4 regions of the Streptomyces sp. NPDC093510 genome follow, and region 3 is predicted to be linked to each of the others. Evidence: riboswitches for the same ligand, from Rfam matches in the RefSeq annotation. Region 3 holds a riboswitch; each other region holds the start of a gene.
The links. Region 3 has a riboswitch for cobalamin ahead of AB0N81_RS38670 (ABC transporter substrate-binding protein). Riboswitches for the same ligand answer to the same signal wherever they lie in the genome.
Positions count from the first base shown of each region.

Region 1: it holds a riboswitch for cobalamin, as region 3 does, so the genes downstream of both, AB0N81_RS08850 (cobalamin biosynthesis protein) here and AB0N81_RS38670 (ABC transporter substrate-binding protein) in region 3, are expected to answer to the same signal.
Region 2: it holds a riboswitch for cobalamin, as region 3 does, so the genes downstream of both, metE (5-methyltetrahydropteroyltriglutamate--homocysteine S-methyltransferase) here and AB0N81_RS38670 (ABC transporter substrate-binding protein) in region 3, are expected to answer to the same signal.
Region 4: it holds a riboswitch for cobalamin, as region 3 does, so the genes downstream of both, AB0N81_RS07020 (ABC transporter substrate-binding protein) here and AB0N81_RS38670 (ABC transporter substrate-binding protein) in region 3, are expected to answer to the same signal.

Region 1 is NZ_JBFBEE010000004.1:387,878-392,070, forward strand. It holds gene AB0N81_RS08845 (cobyric acid synthase) at 1-1,412, opposite strand, end outside; gene AB0N81_RS08850 (cobalamin biosynthesis protein) at 1,409-2,362, opposite strand; cobalamin riboswitch at 2,472-2,605, opposite strand; gene AB0N81_RS08855 (hypothetical protein) at 2,725-2,949, opposite strand; gene AB0N81_RS08860 (inorganic phosphate transporter) at 2,962-4,193, opposite strand, start outside.
Region 2 is NZ_JBFBEE010000005.1:207,687-211,879, forward strand. It holds gene AB0N81_RS10195 (hypothetical protein) at 1-465, shown strand, start outside; gene AB0N81_RS10200 (hypothetical protein) at 462-1,442, shown strand; cobalamin riboswitch at 1,521-1,742, shown strand; gene metE (5-methyltetrahydropteroyltriglutamate--homocysteine S-methyltransferase) at 1,906-4,193, shown strand, end outside.
Region 3 is NZ_JBFBEE010000039.1:3,203-7,395, reverse strand. It holds gene AB0N81_RS38675 (iron ABC transporter permease) at 1-667, opposite strand, end outside; gene AB0N81_RS38670 (ABC transporter substrate-binding protein) at 664-1,638, opposite strand; cobalamin riboswitch at 1,682-1,840, opposite strand; gene AB0N81_RS38665 (M67 family metallopeptidase) at 1,813-2,235, opposite strand; gene AB0N81_RS38660 (amino acid permease) at 2,354-3,862, opposite strand.
Region 4 is NZ_JBFBEE010000003.1:505,458-509,650, reverse strand. It holds gene AB0N81_RS07025 (iron chelate uptake ABC transporter family permease subunit) at 1-630, opposite strand, end outside; gene AB0N81_RS07020 (ABC transporter substrate-binding protein) at 768-1,805, opposite strand; cobalamin riboswitch at 1,871-2,056, opposite strand; gene AB0N81_RS07015 (VOC family protein) at 2,064-2,513, opposite strand; gene AB0N81_RS07010 (helix-turn-helix domain-containing protein) at 2,510-3,376, opposite strand; gene AB0N81_RS07005 (HAD family hydrolase) at 3,543-4,193, shown strand, end outside.

The DNA.
Region 1 (4,193 bases), on a different contig from region 3:
AGGTCGCCGAGCAGGTCTAGCTGTTCCTCCCGCAGGGTGGCGAAGCTGGTGTCTGGGGCCGGCACGAAACGGCGTCCGGCCGCGCGGGCGACCTCGGCGAGGAACCGGCGCCGGAACGCGTCGCTCTCCAGCGACCCGTGCCAGTGCGTGCCCCACACCTCGCCGACCCGGCAGCCGTCCAGGAAGGTCTCCCCGCCCGCGACGTCGGCCACGCCGTGATGGATCTCGTACCCCTCGACGCGCTCCCCGAGGGCCTCGCCCACCGGCCGCGCGAGGGTCTTCTCGCGGGCGAACCGCACCCGCACGGGCAGCAGCCCGAGCCCGTCGACGGACCCGGCACGCGACTCGACCTCGTCCTCGATGTGCTCGCCGAGGACCTGGAAGCCGCCGCAGATGCCGAGCACGGGCCGCCCCTCGGCGGCGCGGCGCGCGAGGGCGTCCGCGAGGCCGCGCTCGCGCAGCCACTGAAGGGCGCGCACGGTCCCGCGCGTGCCCGGTACGACGACGAGGTCGGCGTCGACGAGCTCCTCCGCCCGGTCCACGAACCGCACGACGACGCCCGGCTCGGCGGCCAGCGCGTCGACGTCCGTGAAGTTGGACATCAGCGGCACGGCGCACACGGCGACCCGCAGCACGTCCTCGCCGACCGGCGGCGCCACCACGGACTCCCGCACCGCACCCCGCAGGGAGACCCGCAGGCCGTCCTCCTCGTCGATGCCGAGCCCGTGCTGGAACGGCAGCACGCCGTACGTACGCCGCCCGGTGAGCCCGAGCAGCATGTCGAGACCGGGCTCGAGGAGGGAGACGTCCCCACGGAACTTGTTCACCAGGTAGCCGGCGACGAGCTCCTGGTCGGCCGCGCTCAGCAGCGCCGTCGTCCCGAAGAACGACGCGAAGACCCCGCCCCGGTCGATGTCCCCGACGACGAGCACGGGGAAGCGGGCGGCGCGCGCGATGCCCATGTTCACGATGTCGGTGCGCCGCAGGTTGATCTCGGCGGGACTGCCCGCGCCCTCACAGATCACGGCGTCATAGCTGCCCCGCAGCTCCTCCAGACACCCCACGACGGTGTCGAGCAGCGCCGCCTGCCGCCCTCCGTGGTAGCCGCGGGCGCTCATCTCGCCCACCGGCTTGCCCATCAGCACGACCTGGCTGGAGCGGTCGCCGCCGGGCTTGAGCAGCACGGGATTCATCAGCGCGCTCGGCTCGACGCGGGCGGCCTGCGCCTGCATGGCCTGCGCCCGCCCGATCTCGGCGCCCTCGCGGGTGACGAAGGAGTTGAGGGACATGTTCTGCGCCTTGAACGGCGCGACGGACACACCCTTGCGGGTCAGCCACCGGCAGATGCCCGCGGTGACGACGCTCTTCCCGGCGTCCGAGGTGGTCCCTGCGACGAGCAGCCCACCACTCATACGTTTCTCCCTGACTTTGCCGACCGCAGCGCCAGGCGGGCGGTCACCGAGGCGCCTAGAGCCAGCCAGCTCACGCACCGGGAAAGCTTCACTGCCCGCTCGATGTCGGCCACGCCCACGTCACGCCCGTCCGTGTTCAGCACGGGCCGGTGCTCGACCCGTCCCGCGTACGACAGGGTCCCGCCGAGCCGGACGCCCAGCGCCCCGGCGAAGGCGGCCTCGACGGGTCCGGCGTTGGGGCTCGGATGCTTCGCGGCGTCCGCGCGCCACGCCCGCACCGCCCCCGAGGGTGACTCCCCGGCCAGCGCGGCCAGCACGGCGGTGAGCCGCGCCCCCGGCCAGCCGAAGACGTCGTCGAGCCGCGCGGAGGCCCAGCCGTAGCGCCGGTACCGCGACGACTTGTGCCCGACCATCGCGTCGAGCGTGTTCACGGCACGGAAGGCGACGAGCCCCGGCACCCCGCCGAAGGCGCCCCACACGAGCGCCCCCACCACCGCGTCGGACGTGTTCTCGGCGACGGACTCCACGACGGCCCGCGCGATGCCGTCGGCGTCCAGCGCCTGCGGGTCCCGCCCGCACAGATGCGGCAGCCGCTCCCGCGCGACCTCGACGTCGCCGGCCTCCAGCGCCCCGCCGATCGCCCGCGCCTCACGGCCGAGCGAGGTCCCGCCGACCACGGCCCAGGTCGCGGCGGCGGTCAGCGCCACGGACCCGGCACGTGACCGGCGTACGAGAGAAGAGGCGAGGACGGCGGCGCCCGCCGCACCCCCGGCGCACACCACGGCGTGCAGCGCGCCCCACCCGCGGTGGTCGCGCCACAGCACCCGTTCGACGGCACCCGCCGCCCGTCCGAACGCGGCGACAGGATGGCCACGGCGGGGATCGCCGAGCAGCAGGTCACCGAGGAGTCCGGCGGCGGCGCCGTACGCGAAGTCGCGATCGGCACTCATGGGCTCAGCCCGCCGCTGCGCTGAGGAGGGAACTCGTACTCAGAGAAGGAACCGGCAACGGGCGGCCGAGCATGGCGATATGTCCTCACTCAGGGTGTCCGCGCCCTGGTTCGACGTGATCGGCGGCGAGAGTTCCTGGCTCGCGGGGAGGTCTCTCCCCGGTGACAGTGGCGGGACCGCGCCGGATTCGCACCGGCTTCCTCTTCTGCCGCCGTAGTTGGCCCCGGCAGTCCACCACGCCCCGCGAATGCCCGTCAACTCGCCGTTGACCTGCGGTGGGAGAGTGTGTTGGGGCCCACATACAAGAGTGGGGCGCGGAGCGTTTTCGCACGCTCCGCGCCCCACCCGGGAACGCTGCTGTGTCAGGCGACGATCAGATAGATCCCGTACGCCACGGCCGCCGCGCACAGGGCGAAGCAGGCGTACGCGCCGGTGCGGGCCATGGCCGCGGAGCCGCCGGTGGAGGAGGCCGCCCGCTCCTGCTGGGAGAGGCCGACGATCCCGAGGGTGAACAGGCCCACCAGGGCCACGGTCACCACGAGGCTGACTCCGAAGACGGAGCCGAGAGCTGCCCAGTCGATGCTCATGGTCGTCTGTCCTTACACCGTCGCCGGCCTGGCGGGGTCCGCCATGGCGCCGGTCGTGGTCGTGGTCGGGGCCGAGAGGGTGGCCTTGACGGCCTCGTCCGGGCCGGTCATGGCGGCCGTCGTGCCCACCGGGGGCGGGCTGACGGCGGCGATCGCGGTGGTGACGACGCCCGCGGGCTCGGCGGCCGTGGTGCCGTCGTGGCGGATCTCGTCGTCGGTGACGTTGGTGTGGGTGACGGCGTTGCGCCGCGAGAGCGCCCAGATGACGGCGGAGCCCGCGACCAGGAGCGCGGCGGTGACCGCGACGCCCCAGGGGCCCTGCTGGGTGAGGAACTCGGCGCCCGCGCCGACCAGACCGGCGGCCGGCAGGGTCAGACCCCAGGCGATGAACATCCGGGTCGCGGTCGACCAGCGGACCACGCCGCCCTTGCGGCCGAGGCCCGCGCCCATCACGGCGCCGGAGCAGGACTGGGTGGTGGAGAGCGAGAAGCCCAGGTGCGAGGAGGCCAGGATGACCGTCGCGGCGCTGGTCTGGGCGGCGAAGCCCTGCTGCGGCTGGAGGTCGGTGAGGCCCTTGCCCATGGTGCGGATGATGCGCCAGCCGCCGAGGTACGTGCCGAGGGCGATGGCCACACCGGCCGAGACGATGACCCACATCGGGGGGTTCGCGCCGGGGTTCAGGACGCCGCCGGTGACCAGGGCGAGCGTGATGATGCCCATGGTCTTCTGCGCGTCGTTGGTGCCGTGGGCCAGCGAGACGAGGCCCGCGGAGGCGATCTGGCCCGCGCGGTAGCCCTTGGCGGTGGCCTTGGTGTCGGTGTTGCGGCCGATCCGGTACGTCAGGCGTGTGGCCAGCGCAGCGGCGAGACCCGCCACGAGCGGCGCGGCGAGGGCCGGGATCAGGATCTTGGTGACGACGGTGCCGCCGTTGATCGACGACCAGCCCATCGACATGACCGCGGCACCGATGAGGCCGCCGAAGAGCGCGTGGGAGGAGCTGGAGGGCAGGCCGACCAGCCAGGTCAGGAGGTTCCAGAGAATCGCGCCGACGAGCGCGGCGAAGATCACCTCGGTTTTGAGGCCGTCCTCGTTGACGATGCCGCCTGAGATCGTCTTGGCGACTTCGACGGAGAGGAAGGCTCCGACGAGGTTGAGCACGGCGGACATGGCCACCGCCGTCTTGGGCTTGAGAGCGCCGGTCGAGATGGTCGTCGCCATCGCGTTGGCAGTGTCGTGGAAACCGT
Region 2 (4,193 bases), on a different contig from region 3:
GCCTTCGCGGTTCTGCAGCGCTTCGTCGCGTACCACCAGCGGCATCCCGGCGAGCCGGTGGTGCTGCGGTCCGCTCCCGCGGGTGTCGCGGCCTGCGGCAACACGATCAGCGCCACGGATCGCAGCGTCGCGCCGGGCGCGTCGATCGGCTTCTACGGCACGTGGCCCGACGCGCCGGACACCGTGGAGCTGCGTGCCGCGGAGCTGACGGCTCCGGTCGTCCTCGAACCCTTCGGCGACGAGGACGACAAGGTGCGGTGCTGCAAGGACGGGACGGTCACCGTCGACCTGCCGGGACCCGACCGCTTCGAGGGCCGGCGTCCGACGGTCATCGACGTGACGCTCGTGACGAAGAGCGGCGCGAGGGTGGCCAAGCAGGCGGCGTTCACCGTCGACTGGAGCGGCGTCCAGCAGTCTCCGTCGCCCTCCTCCGCGTCACCCATGTCCGGCGCCCTGCACCGATGACCGGGCCTCCTGAACCGCGGCCGCAACCCGGACCGCAACCGCCCGCCGACCCTGATCCGGCACCCCGGCCCTCCCCTGCCCCACAGCCCGCCCCAGCGCCGACTCCGGACCCCGCCCCGGGCCCGGCTCCAGCTCCGGCCCCGCCCCCGGCCCTCCCCGAACCCGCCATCGGCTGGGTCGAGATCGTCGGAGCCATCGGTTCCCTCGTCACTCTCCTGACCGCCGTCCTGTTCTACTTCGGCTGGGCGAGCACCGACGCCGAGACCAAAGCCCTCGGTCTGCGCGACACCGTCTTCCACTTCTCCACCAGCGACTACCTGCTGCGCAGCGTCGGGGCCCTCTACCTCCCGGCCTGGTGCGCGGCAGGCATCGCGCTCGGCGCGCTCGGACTGCTCCGCTGGGCGGCGGGCGAACCGGAACGGCTCGCCCGCGCCGTGCGCGTGCTGCGATTCGCGTGGGCGGTGCCCCTCGCCCTCGTACCGCTGTATCCGCTCAGTCCCTGGCTGTTCGACCTGTTGCTGCCGCTCACCACGATCGGCGGCTTCGCGCTCACCGCGTACGCCCGCACCCGTGACCGCCCGGACCTGCGCCTCTGGGGGCTCACGCTCTTCGTCTGTGTCCTGTCGCTGTTCTGGGCCGTGTCGACGTACGCGGCGATCGCGGGCCGCGGCCGGGCGGAGCTGACCGAGCGGACCCTGCTCAGCGGCGATTTCCCCGCCGTCGTCGTCTTCAGCGAGAAGGATCTGATGATCCGCGGCGGCGGCAGCTGCTTCCGCCGCGTCACCGACCAGGGCAGCCGGTACGCGTACGAGTACGGCGGGCTGCGTCTGTTCCACGTCTCCGGAGACCGCGTCTTTCTGGTTCCCCGCTACTGGACGCCCGAGGACGGCACCCTCTACGTCCTCAAGGAAGGGGCGGGACAGCGCGTCGACCTGCTCAGCGGCGCCGGGCGCCGGGCCCGGGAGTGTTCGGGATAGCCGGCCGGTCCGGCGCCGCGTGTCGCAGCTCACCTTTCGGATCCGGTCCCGGCCCGGCCCGCCTGCGGACGGCGCCGTATGGTGATCAGTGCAGCTGGTTCGCCCCGTCCGCCAGGCGGGAGCGTCGTAAGAGGGAACCCGGTGAGAATCCGGGACTGCCCCGCAGCGGTGAGCGGGAACGACCGCCGTCACACGCACTGGGACCGGAGACCGGTCCCGGGAAGCGACGGCCAGTAGGTGTCCTCCCCCGTGAGGATGTGCCCGCGAGTCCGAAGACCTGCCCGCTGTCCGCGCACGAACCGTTTCGGGCGCGGACATCCCGGTGACCTCGAGGGCGGGTCGGCGCACATATCGGACGGACGACCGCGCCACCGCGCGCACTCGTACTGTCCGGTAGGTCGCCCCTTCGCGCTCTCGTCCCGTCCCCGGGATCTCAGGGATTCATCTCGCGAAGGAGATCTCCGTGACCAGCAGGACCGCAGCCGCGGCAGCACGAGCCACCGTGTACGGCTACCCCCGTCAGGGCCGCAACCGCGAACTGAAGAAGGCGATCGAGGGCTACTGGAAGGGCCGTGTCACCGCTGACGCCCTCCGTACCGCCTCCGCCGCACTGCGCCGGGCCAACTGGCGGGAGCTCGCCGACGCCGGCATCGGCGAAGTTCCGACCGGCGACTTCTCGCACTACGACCACGTTCTGGACACCACCGTCATGGTCGGCGCCGTCCCCGAACGGCACCGCGCCGCGGTCGACACGGACCCGCTCGACGGCTATTTCGCGATGGCGCGCGGCACGCAGGACGTGGCGCCGCTGGAGATGACGAAGTGGTTCGACACCAACTATCACTACCTCGTGCCGGAGTTGGGGCCGGGGACGGTGTTCAGCGCCGACTCCACCAAGCAGGTCACCGAGTTCGAGGAGGCGCGGGCGCTGGGTCTTTCGGCCCGGCCCGTCCTCGTCGGCCCGGTCACCTACCTGCTGCTGGCCAAGCCCGCGCCCGGTGTGGCCGCCGACTTCGATCCGCTGACCCTCCTCGACCGTCTCCTGCCGGTGTACGCCGAGGTGCTCGCGGACCTGCGGGCGGCGGGCGCCGAGTGGGTGCAGCTCGACGAGCCCGCCCTCGTCCAGGACCGCACGCCGGCCGAACTGAACGCCGCCGAGCGCGCCTACCGCGACCTGGGCGCCCTCACGGACCGCCCCAAGCTGCTTGTCGCCTCGTACTTCGACCGGCTCGGCGATGCCCTGCCGGTGCTCGCGAAGGCCCCGGTCGACGGCCTCGCCCTCGATTTCACCGAGGCGGCCGCCGCCAACCTCGACGCGCTCGCCGCCGTCGGCGGGCTGCCTGGCAAGCGGCTGGTCGCCGGTGTCGTCAACGGCCGCAACATCTGGGTCAACGACCTGGAGCAGTCGCTCGCCACCCTCGGCACCCTGCTCGGCCTCGCCGACCGGGTCGACGTCGCCGCCTCCTGCTCGCTCCTCCACGTTCCCATCGACACCGCCCTCGAACGTGACATCGAGCCACAGATCCTGCGCTGGCTGGCCTTCGCCCGCCAGAAGACCGGCGAGATCGTGACCCTCGCCCGGGGCCTGGCCCAGGGCACCGACACGATCTCCACCCAACTCGCCGCGAACCGCGCTGATCTGGCCTCCCGGGCGGGCTCCCCCATCACCCGCGACCCGGCCGTCCGAGCCCGTACCGGAGCCGTCACCGGCGCCGACGCCCGGCGTTCCCAGCCGTACGCGGAGCGGGCTGCTGCCCAGCGCGCCGCCCTCGGCCTCCCGCTCCTGCCGACGACGACCATCGGCTCCTTCCCGCAGACCGGTGAACTGCGGTCCGCCCGCGCCGATCTGCGGGCCGGGCGGATCGACGGCGCCGGGTACGAGGAGCGCATCAGGGCCGAGATCCGGGAAGTGATCGCCTTCCAGGAGAAGACGGGCATCGACGTCCTGGTGCACGGCGAGCCCGAGCGCAACGACATGGTGCAGTACTTCGCCGAGCAGCTCACCGGCTACCTCGCCACACAGCACGGCTGGGTCCAGTCGTACGGCACCCGCTATGTGCGGCCGCCGATCCTCGCCGGTGACATCTCCCGTCCCGAGCCGATGACGGTGCGCTGGACGACGTACGCCCAATCCCTGACCGGCCGTCCCGTCAAGGGCATGCTCACCGGCCCCGTCACCATGCTGGCGTGGTCGTTCGTCCGCGACGACCAGCCGCTCGGCGACACCGCACGGCAGGTGGCCCTCGCCCTGCGCGACGAGGTCGACGACCTGGAAAGGGCGGGGACCCGGGTCATCCAGGTCGACGAACCCGCGCTGCGCGAGACGTTGCCGCTGCGCGCCGCCGACCACCCCGGCTATCTGGCGTGGGCCACGGAGTCGTTCCGTCTCACCACCAGCGGGGTGCGTCCGGACACGCAGATCCACACGCACATGTGCTACGCCGAGTTCGGCGACGTCGTCCAGGCCATCGACGACCTCGACGCCGACGTCATCAGCCTGGAGGCGGCCCGCTCCCACATGCAGGTCGCGCGCGAACTCGCCGCCCACGGGTACCCGCGCGAGGCGGGACCCGGTGTGTACGACATCCACTCCCCGCGCGTGCCGAGCGCCGAGGAGGCAGCGGCCTTGCTGCGCAAGGGACTTGACGCCATTCCCGCCGAGCGGCTGTGGGTCAATCCCGACTGCGGTCTCAAGACGCGCGGCTGGCCCGAGACCCGCACGTCCCTGGAGAACCTGGTCTCGGCGGCCAG
Region 3 (4,193 bases):
GGGGCCGGGCCATGGACATCAGGAGGGCCGTGCCTGCGACGAGGGTGGCGCAGGGCAGGGCGAGCATGTCCCAGCGGGCGCTGCCGAGGCCGCCCAGCGTCCAGTACAGGACTTCCTTGAGGTGGTCCGCGCTGTCGGCGGTGACGAGGATGAGGCTGGTCAGCGCGGTCAGGATGTACGAGACGGCGACGCCGGCGAGGATCAGGCGCCCGGTGGCGAAGCCGCCGCCGCTCCTGGCCAGGGCGTAGACGAGGATCAGGGAGAGCAGGGCGCCCGCGAAGGAGGCGGCGGGGATCGTGACGGTGGTCGACAGGCTCGCGCCGAGTCCGAAGACGCCGCCGAGGACGATCGCGCAGACGGCGCCGACGGAGGCGCCCGAGGAGACGCCGAGCAGGAACGGGTCGGCGAGCGGGTTGCGGACGAGGGCCTGGAGGACGGTGCCGATGACGGCGAGTCCGGCCCCCACGGTCGCCCCGAGCAGGACTCTGGGGAGGCGGACGTCCAGCACGATGGTCCGGAACGGGGAGGGTTCCGCGCGGCCTGTGAGGATCTCCAGGACGTCGGCGGTGGGGATGCGGACGGAGCCGAGGGCGAGTCCGGCCACGAGGGCCACCGCGAGAGCCGCGCAGAGCGTCGCGGTGACCGTGGTGTAGCGCAGTCGCTTCACAGCTGTGCCGCCAGCTTCCTCACCGCCTCGGGTGCTCGTACTCCCGTGACCATGTCCGAGAGCGGCAGGACCGCGAAGCGCTTGTTCTTGATGGCGGGGACGTCCTGGAGGACCGGGTCGTCCAGGAGCCGCTTCTTCTTCTGGGCGACGGTCGTGGCGCCGTAGTCGAGGATCACGATGGCCTCGGGCCTGTTCTTCACGACGGTCTCCCAGGACGCGTCGCTGAAGGACTTGTCGACGTGGGCGAAGATGTTGCGGCCGCCCGCCCGCTCGATGATGTCGTTGCCGATACCGCGGCCGCCCGCCGTGAACGCGGTCTTGTCGCCGCTGTCGTAGACGAAGACGGAGAGCGGCTTTCCGCCCTTGGCCTTGGCCTTCGTCTTCTCGGCGGTGGCGGCCAGTTCGCGCTGGGCGCCCTTCACCCACTTGTCGGCGCGGGCCCGCACCCCGAAGGTGGAGCCGACCTCGCGGATCTCGCGGTAGACGTCGTCCATGGAGACGGACTTCTTGGCGCAGCCCTCTACGTTGAGGCGGCTTTCGATGCCGGACTTGGCGAGCGCCGAGCGGCTGCGGCCCTCACCGGCGAGGAAGGCGCTCGCGTATCCGCCGTAGACGAAGTCGGGGTTGGCGGCGAGCAGCTTCTCGTAGGAGGGGTACTCCTTGGCGAGCACGGGGATCGAGCCGTACGCCTTCTCATACTTCGGGAGGACCTTGTCGTCGAGGTAGGCGGTGCCCGCGATGTGGTCCTTGAGGCCGAGTTCCAGCATCACTTCGGTGGTGTGCTGGTTCATGGTGACGGCGCGCTTCGGCGGTGCGTCGTACGTCGTCCTCACGCCGCAGTTGGTGACGGTGTACGGGAATCCGGCGGCCTTGGCCGCGGGCTTCGCGTCACGGCCGGAGTCCGAGGACGAGCACGCGGCGAGCGGGACGAGCAGGGCCGCGGCGGCCAGGGCGCGTATCGGGCGGGACATGGCTGAACTGCCTCCTCCAGGGGATTTCCGCGTCCCCTGCGTTGCGTGGAGAAGGGCGGCAGGTCAGTTCCTGACTCCCCCGCCCCGGCGCGTGCCGGGGGGCGGGGTCACAGTGGCGGGACCGTGCCGGGTTCGCACCGGCTTCCTGGCTCCCGCCGCCCTCGTGAGTAAAGCTCAGTATGCCTGTACGACCTTTACCTCTTCCTCGGTGACCTCTCCGTCCACGATCCGGAACGAGCGGAACTGGAAGGGGCCCGCGTCGTCGGTGTCCGCGGTGGAGACCAGGACGTAGTGGGCGCCGGGTTCGTTGGCGTACGTGATGTCGGTGCGCGAGGGGTAGGCCTCGGTCGCGGTGTGCGAGTGGTAGACGATCACGGGCTCCTCGTCGCGGTCGTCGAGCTCGCGGTAGAGCTTGAGCAGGTCACCCGAGTCGAACTCGTAGAACGTGGGCGAGCGCGCGGCGTTCAGCATCGGGATGAACCGCTCGGGGCGGCCGGTGCCCTCCGGGCCCGCGACCATGCCGCAGGCCTCGTCGGGGTGGTCCTGGCGCGCGTGCGCGACGATCTGGTCGTAAAGGGCCTGGGTGATGGTCAGCATGGCAGCCAGGATAAGCAGAGGGGCCCACCCGTACCGAAGTGTGGTACGAGCGGGCCCGAATGCTGGACAGCGGCCTTGGGGAGCCGGTCAGTCCTGGCGGTCAGCCTTGGAGAGGCGGTCAGTCCTTGGAGAGGCGGTCGCCGTCGGAGGCACCGGCGGAGGCGTCCTCGGAGAGGCCGAACTTCCGCTTGTTGAACGCCGCGGCCTGCGGGTTGCGGCTCTTGAGGACCAGGTAGGCGACCGTGAGGATCGCGGCCCAGACCGGAGCGGCGTACAGGGAGATCCGCGCGTCCTTGTCGACGCCCATCATCACGATGACCATGCCGATGAAGAGGAGGGCGAACCAGCTCGTGTACGGGGCGCCCGGGGCCCGGAAGGTGGACTGCGGCAGCTCGCCGCGGTCGGCCTTGCGGCGGTAGCGGATCTGGCAGGCCAGGATCATGATCCAGGCCCACATGCCGGAGATGGTCGCGAAGGAGACGACGTAGTTGAACGCCTCGCCCGGCCACTGGTAGTTGATCCAGACGCCGACCAGCATGAACGCGGCGGAGGCCGTGGTGCCGATCAGCGGCAGGCCGTTCTTCGTGAGCTTGGTGAAGAACTTCGGGCCCTGGCCGTTGAGCGCGAGGTCGCGCAGCATGCGGCCGGTGGAGTACATGCCGGAGTTGCAGGAGGAGAGTGCGGCGGTGAGGACCACGAAGTTCACGATCGCGGCGCCGACGCCGAGGCCCATCTTCTCGAAGGCCGCGACGAACGGCGAGACGCCGGGCTGGAAGTGCGTCCACGGGACGACCGACAGGATCATGATGAGCGCGCCGACGTAGAAGACGGCGATGCGCCACGGCACGGTGTTGATGGCCTTGGGCAGGACGGTCTTCGGGTCCTTGGACTCGCCCGCGGTGACGCCGACGAGCTCGACGGCGAGGAAGGCGAACATCACGATCTGCAGGGTCATCAGCGTGGAGCCGATGCCGTTGGGGAAGAAACCGCCCTGGTTCCACAGGTGGGCCACGGTCGCGGTGTCACCGGCGTCGGAGAAGCCGATGGTGAGGATGCCGATGCAGATCAGGATCATGCCGATGATGGCGGTGACCTTGACCATCGAGAACCAGAACTCCAGCTCACCGAAGAGCTTCACGGAGATGAGGTTCGCGCCGTACAGGATGACGGTGAAGATCAGCGCGTACGCCCATTGTGGGACGGAGCCATGTGTCCAGTACTGCATGTACTGGGCGGCCGCTGTCACTTCCGTGATGCCGGTGACGACCCAGAAGAGCCAGTACGTCCAGCCGGTCACGAATCCGAAGAACGGGCCCATGAACTCGCGTGCGTACTCCGAGAAGGAGCCGGACACGGGCCGGTACATGAGGAGCTCGCCGAGCGCCCGCATGATGAAGAAGATGACGAGGCCCGCGATGGCGTACGCCAGGATGAGGCTGGGGCCGGCCTTGTGGATGGCCTTGCCCGCGCCGAGGAACAGGCCGGTGCCGATGGCACCGCCGATCGCGATCATCTGGATCTGCCGGGCTCCGAGCCCGCGCTGGTAACCCTCGCCGGACGAGCCGTCCTGCGCGACACCGTTGCCGCCGTGCTCGTCGTGCTGCTCTTCGACCTGCACTGAGGTCATGGTGACGCCTTTCTCCATGCTGATCCGCGCCCGCACATCTGCGTTGTGGCTGCGGATCAGGTCCTGATCCCCCCGGATACGAATGGAGTGCTACCGGCGGTCTGCCGGCTCGAGCGCCCTCGGCGACATGGGTGGCGTAGCCGAGTGGTCGTGAAGATTTATCACGGCGGCAACAGTGAGGGAATGAGCCACCTGTGACGCACACCACAGGGAGAAGCGGACAAAGTGCACTTGACACCACAAAGGCGGGCAATGAAGTGACGGGATCGTTATCCGGATTTGAGACTCCGCTGAGCGAACAGGCCGCCGCGTGAACGGAACCTGTCTACTA
Region 4 (4,193 bases), on a different contig from region 3:
CGGGCCGAACGCGAAGGCGTCGAGGGTGCGGGCGTGGCCGAGGCAGACGGCCAGTGCCACCGCGAGCACCGCCGCGCACAGCCAGACGTCCGTCCAGCCGATCCCGCTGAGCGAGCCGAGGAGCCAGAACAGGATGCCCCGGGTGGTCTCCGCGTCGCCCGCCGTGAGGACGACGAACGACGTGAGCGCGGAGAAGAGCTGCATGGCCGCGACGCCGGACAGCACGACGCGGTCCGTCGTGTCGCCCAGCGTGTGGCTCAGGAGCAGGACCAGCGCGAAGGAGCAGAGCGCGCCCGCGAAGGCGCCCGCGGAGACCGACACCACTCCCCCGCCGACGCCGAGGACGACGACCGCGACCGCTCCCGTGGACGCCCCGGACGAGACTCCCAGCACGAAGGGGTCGGCGAGGGGGTTGCGGAGCAGGGACTGCATGACCGCCCCGCAGACCGCGAGGCCCGCGCCGCACACCGCGGCGAGCAGGGTGCGCGGCATCCGCAGGTTCCAGACGATGCCGTCCCTGATCGGGCTGAGCGGGCTCTCGCCCCAGCCGAGGTGGGCGGCGACGGTCGCCCACACGTCGGGCACGGAGATGTCGGCGGGGCCGATGGTGACCGCCACGGACACGGACATCACGAGCGCGGCGACCCCGGCCGGCCACAGGAGCGCCTGCCGCACACCCTTCCGTACGCCGTCCGGCACGTCCTCCTGTACGCCGGCGTCCCCACTGCCCTGCCGAACGCCGTCCCGAACGCCGGGCGCGGCCTCCCTCACTTGACCAGCCCGAACTTCCGCAGGCCCGCGGCGACCTGTTCGATGCCGTCGACCGTGCGGATCGTGGGGTTCATGGCCTGGCCGCTGAGCAGGACGTACCGCTTCTTCTTCACGGCGGTCAGGTTCTTGGTCGCCGGGTTGGACTCCAGGAACTTGATCTTCGCCGCCGCGCTCTCGGCGGACTGCGACTTGCGGGTGAGGTCGCCGATGACGAGGACGTCGGGGTCGCGGTCGGCGACGGTCTCCCAGTTGATCTGGGGCCATTCCTCGCGGGTGTCGTCGAAGACGTTCTTCGTGCCGAGTTCGCGGGTGATGATGCCGGGCGCGCCGCAGCAGCCCGCCATGTACGGGGCGTCGGAGTTGGCGAACCAGTACAGGAGCGTGGTGTCCGCGGCGGCTGCCTTGTCGATGTCCTTCGTCGCCTTCGTGACCCGGCGCTTCATGTCGGCGACCAGCTTCTCGCCGCGCCGCTCGACGTGGAACACCTTCGCCAGGTCGCGCACCTCGTCGTAGACGGTGTCCATGGTGAGGGTCTTGACGCGTTTGCCGTCGCCGTCGCCGTTGTTGTCCTTGCCCGCGCAGTCGGTGGGCGAGACGTAGACGGGGACGCCGAGGTCGTCGAACTTCGCGCGGTCGGCGACGCCGCCCTTGCCGACCGTGTAGAGGAAGGAGGCGCTGACGAAGTCCGGCTCCTTGGCGAGGACCTTCTCCAGCGACGGGTAGCGGTCGGCGAGCCGCTCCACCTTCGCGTTGTCCTTCTCCAGGCCCTTCAGGACCGGGTCGGTCCAGGTGCCGGTGCCCGCCATGCGGTCGGCGAGGCCGAGGGAGAGGAGGATCTCCGTGGAGCCCTGGTCGAGGGAGACGGCCCGCTGCGGCGGTGCCTCGACCTTCGCCTCCTTGCCGCAGGAGGCGACCGTGACCGGGTAGCCGTCGGCGCTCTTGCCCGCGGACTTCTGTGCGGAGCCGTCGCCGCACGCGGTGAGCGCGAACAGGCAGGCACAGAGGAGGGCGGATATACGGGCTGTCGAGGACACGTGATCCCTTGAGTGTCACGGCTCATACGCGGAGCCTGGCCTGCGTCGGACCCCCGCCGCCGGGTGAGCGGCCGGAGGGCGCCAGCAGGTCTTCGGACTCGGGATCGGCCGGGCGGGGCGCCTTCCCGGGCGTCTTGCGACGTCCAGTGGCCGTGGCCCCGCCCGTCCCCCTCACCGCTGCGCGTCAGTTCCGGATTCGCACCGGATTCCCTGGCCCAGGTGTGGGTTTGACTGGCTTGCGCAAGTTATCACGCTCCTTCACGGGGTCGGCCCGGGCCTCGGCTCGCCGCGGTAGGTGCCGAAGGACCAGCGGTTTCCCTCGGGATCGGCGATACCGAACTCACGACTCCCGTACGGCTTGTCCTCGATCTCAGCGGTGATCCTGACGCCGGCCGCGGTGAGGCGCTCGTACAGGGCGTCGACCTGGTCGGTGACGATGTAGGCGCCGGAGGTGCCCGGCGTGCCGCAGGCCTCGGAGGCCGACTCGGGGTCGTACGAGCCGAGCATGATGCCGCCGCCCTCGGGCCAGTCGAGCTGGGCGTGGGCGACGCGGCCGCCGTCCTCGTAGACGGCGGTGCGCAGGAAGCCGACGGTGCCGACGAGGAAGTCGATCAGCGCGGGGGCGTCCTCGGCCTGGAGGGCCGGCCAGATGGCGGGGGCGGGTGTGGTGAGCGGCTGGTGCTGTGTGGTGTCCGGTGTGGTGTTCATGTGTCCCACTCTTCTCCCGCGTCGTGTGCCCCGGCTTGGATATTCCGGCACTCTTCGGCCAGCCATCGCGTCGGGCTTGCCTCCGTGTACTGCCGGAAGTCGCGTACGAGGTGGGAGTGGTCGTAGTAGCCGGTGTCGGCGGCGACCCGGGCGAGGTCCGGCGGGCCGCCCGCCGCGACGGCCCGGACCATGGCGGCCTTGGCGTGCTGGAACCGCATCAGGCGGGCGGCCTGCTTGGGGCTCAGCCCGGTCTCGGCGCGGAACAGCGTGGTCAGCCTGCGCTCGCTGAGCGCGACGTGCCGGGACAGGCCGCCGAGGGTGCCCGCGCCCCGGTGCCGGGCCAGCCACGCCCAGGCCTCGGCGACCTCCGGCCGTACGGAGGCGGCGCGGTCCGGGACGGCGCACCGCCTCAGGTAGGCCGACAGGAGGGTGAAGCGGTCCTCCCAGCGGTCCAGCTCGCACAGGCGCTCGCGGACCTCGGCGGCGTGGTCGCCGAAGACGTCGGTGCCGCCGACGACGAGCTGTCCGGCCAGTTCGGCGGCGGGCAGGCCGAGGAGCGGGCGGGCCGCGAGAGGGTGCACGGCGAGCTGGATGCCCGCCTCGTGCTCGGGCTGGACGACGTACGCCGGGCTCTGGTGCAGGCCGCCCACGACGATGTCGGTGCGCGCGGCCCGCGGGCCCGTGGCCTGGTCGGGAGTGCCGCCGGTGGCGATGGGCCCGTCCAGCGAGAAGATCACCGTCAGGTACGGCGACGGGAGGCCCCGGTGCAGGGCGGGCCGCTGCCCCGCGGTGCGGTAGCCGACCGCGGAGACGACCATGCCGTCGAGCCGCGGAACGGCCCGGACGAACTCACGGGAGCCCATGGACCCAGTATGCGCGGAGCCCCTCCGCTACCCGTGTTCACCTGCCTCATGCCGCCGCGCCCCGGTGACTTCGATCATGGGAAATGCCTGCCGCGCCCCATAGCATTGCGCGCCGCTCCGGACGGGGCCGCGCATCGCTCTCAGGGAACGGCAGGGACGTAGAGACATGGCAGTACGGGCAAAGGGCAAGCTGGCCGTCATCGGCACCACGGGCGCGCTGGCCGCCGCCGTCCTCGCGGGCAGCGCACTGTGGCCGACGAGCGAGGCGACCGCCGCCGGCACCTCGGCGGCCACCGCCCGCGAGCTGTCGCACTGGCCGAAGCCCGTTGCGAAGAAGCTCGGCAAGGTCATCGCGGAGAACGGACACAAGGGCGCGTACGCCGTCTTCGACGCGGACAACACGACGTACCGCAACGACCTGGAGGAGTCGCTGCTCCCCTTCCTGGAGATGAAGGGCGTCCTCACGCGCAAGACGATGGACCCGTCCCTGAAGGTCATCCCCTTCAAGGACAAGGCAGGGCACAAGGAGAGCCTCTACAGCTACTACAACCGGCTGTGCGAGGTGGACGACCAGGTCTGCTACCCGTGGGCCGCGCAGATCTTCTCCGGCTTCACGCTGAAAGAGCTCAAGGGGTACGTCGACGAGCTCCTCGCGTACAAGAAGCCGATCCCCGCCGAGTACTACGAGGACGGGAAGCCGACGAAGACCGAGGTGAAGCCGCCGGAGTTCTCGCGCGGCATGCAGCAGCTCTACAAGACGCTCCAGGCGCACGGCATCGAGGTGTACGTGGTCAGCGCGGCCAGCGAGGACCTGGTG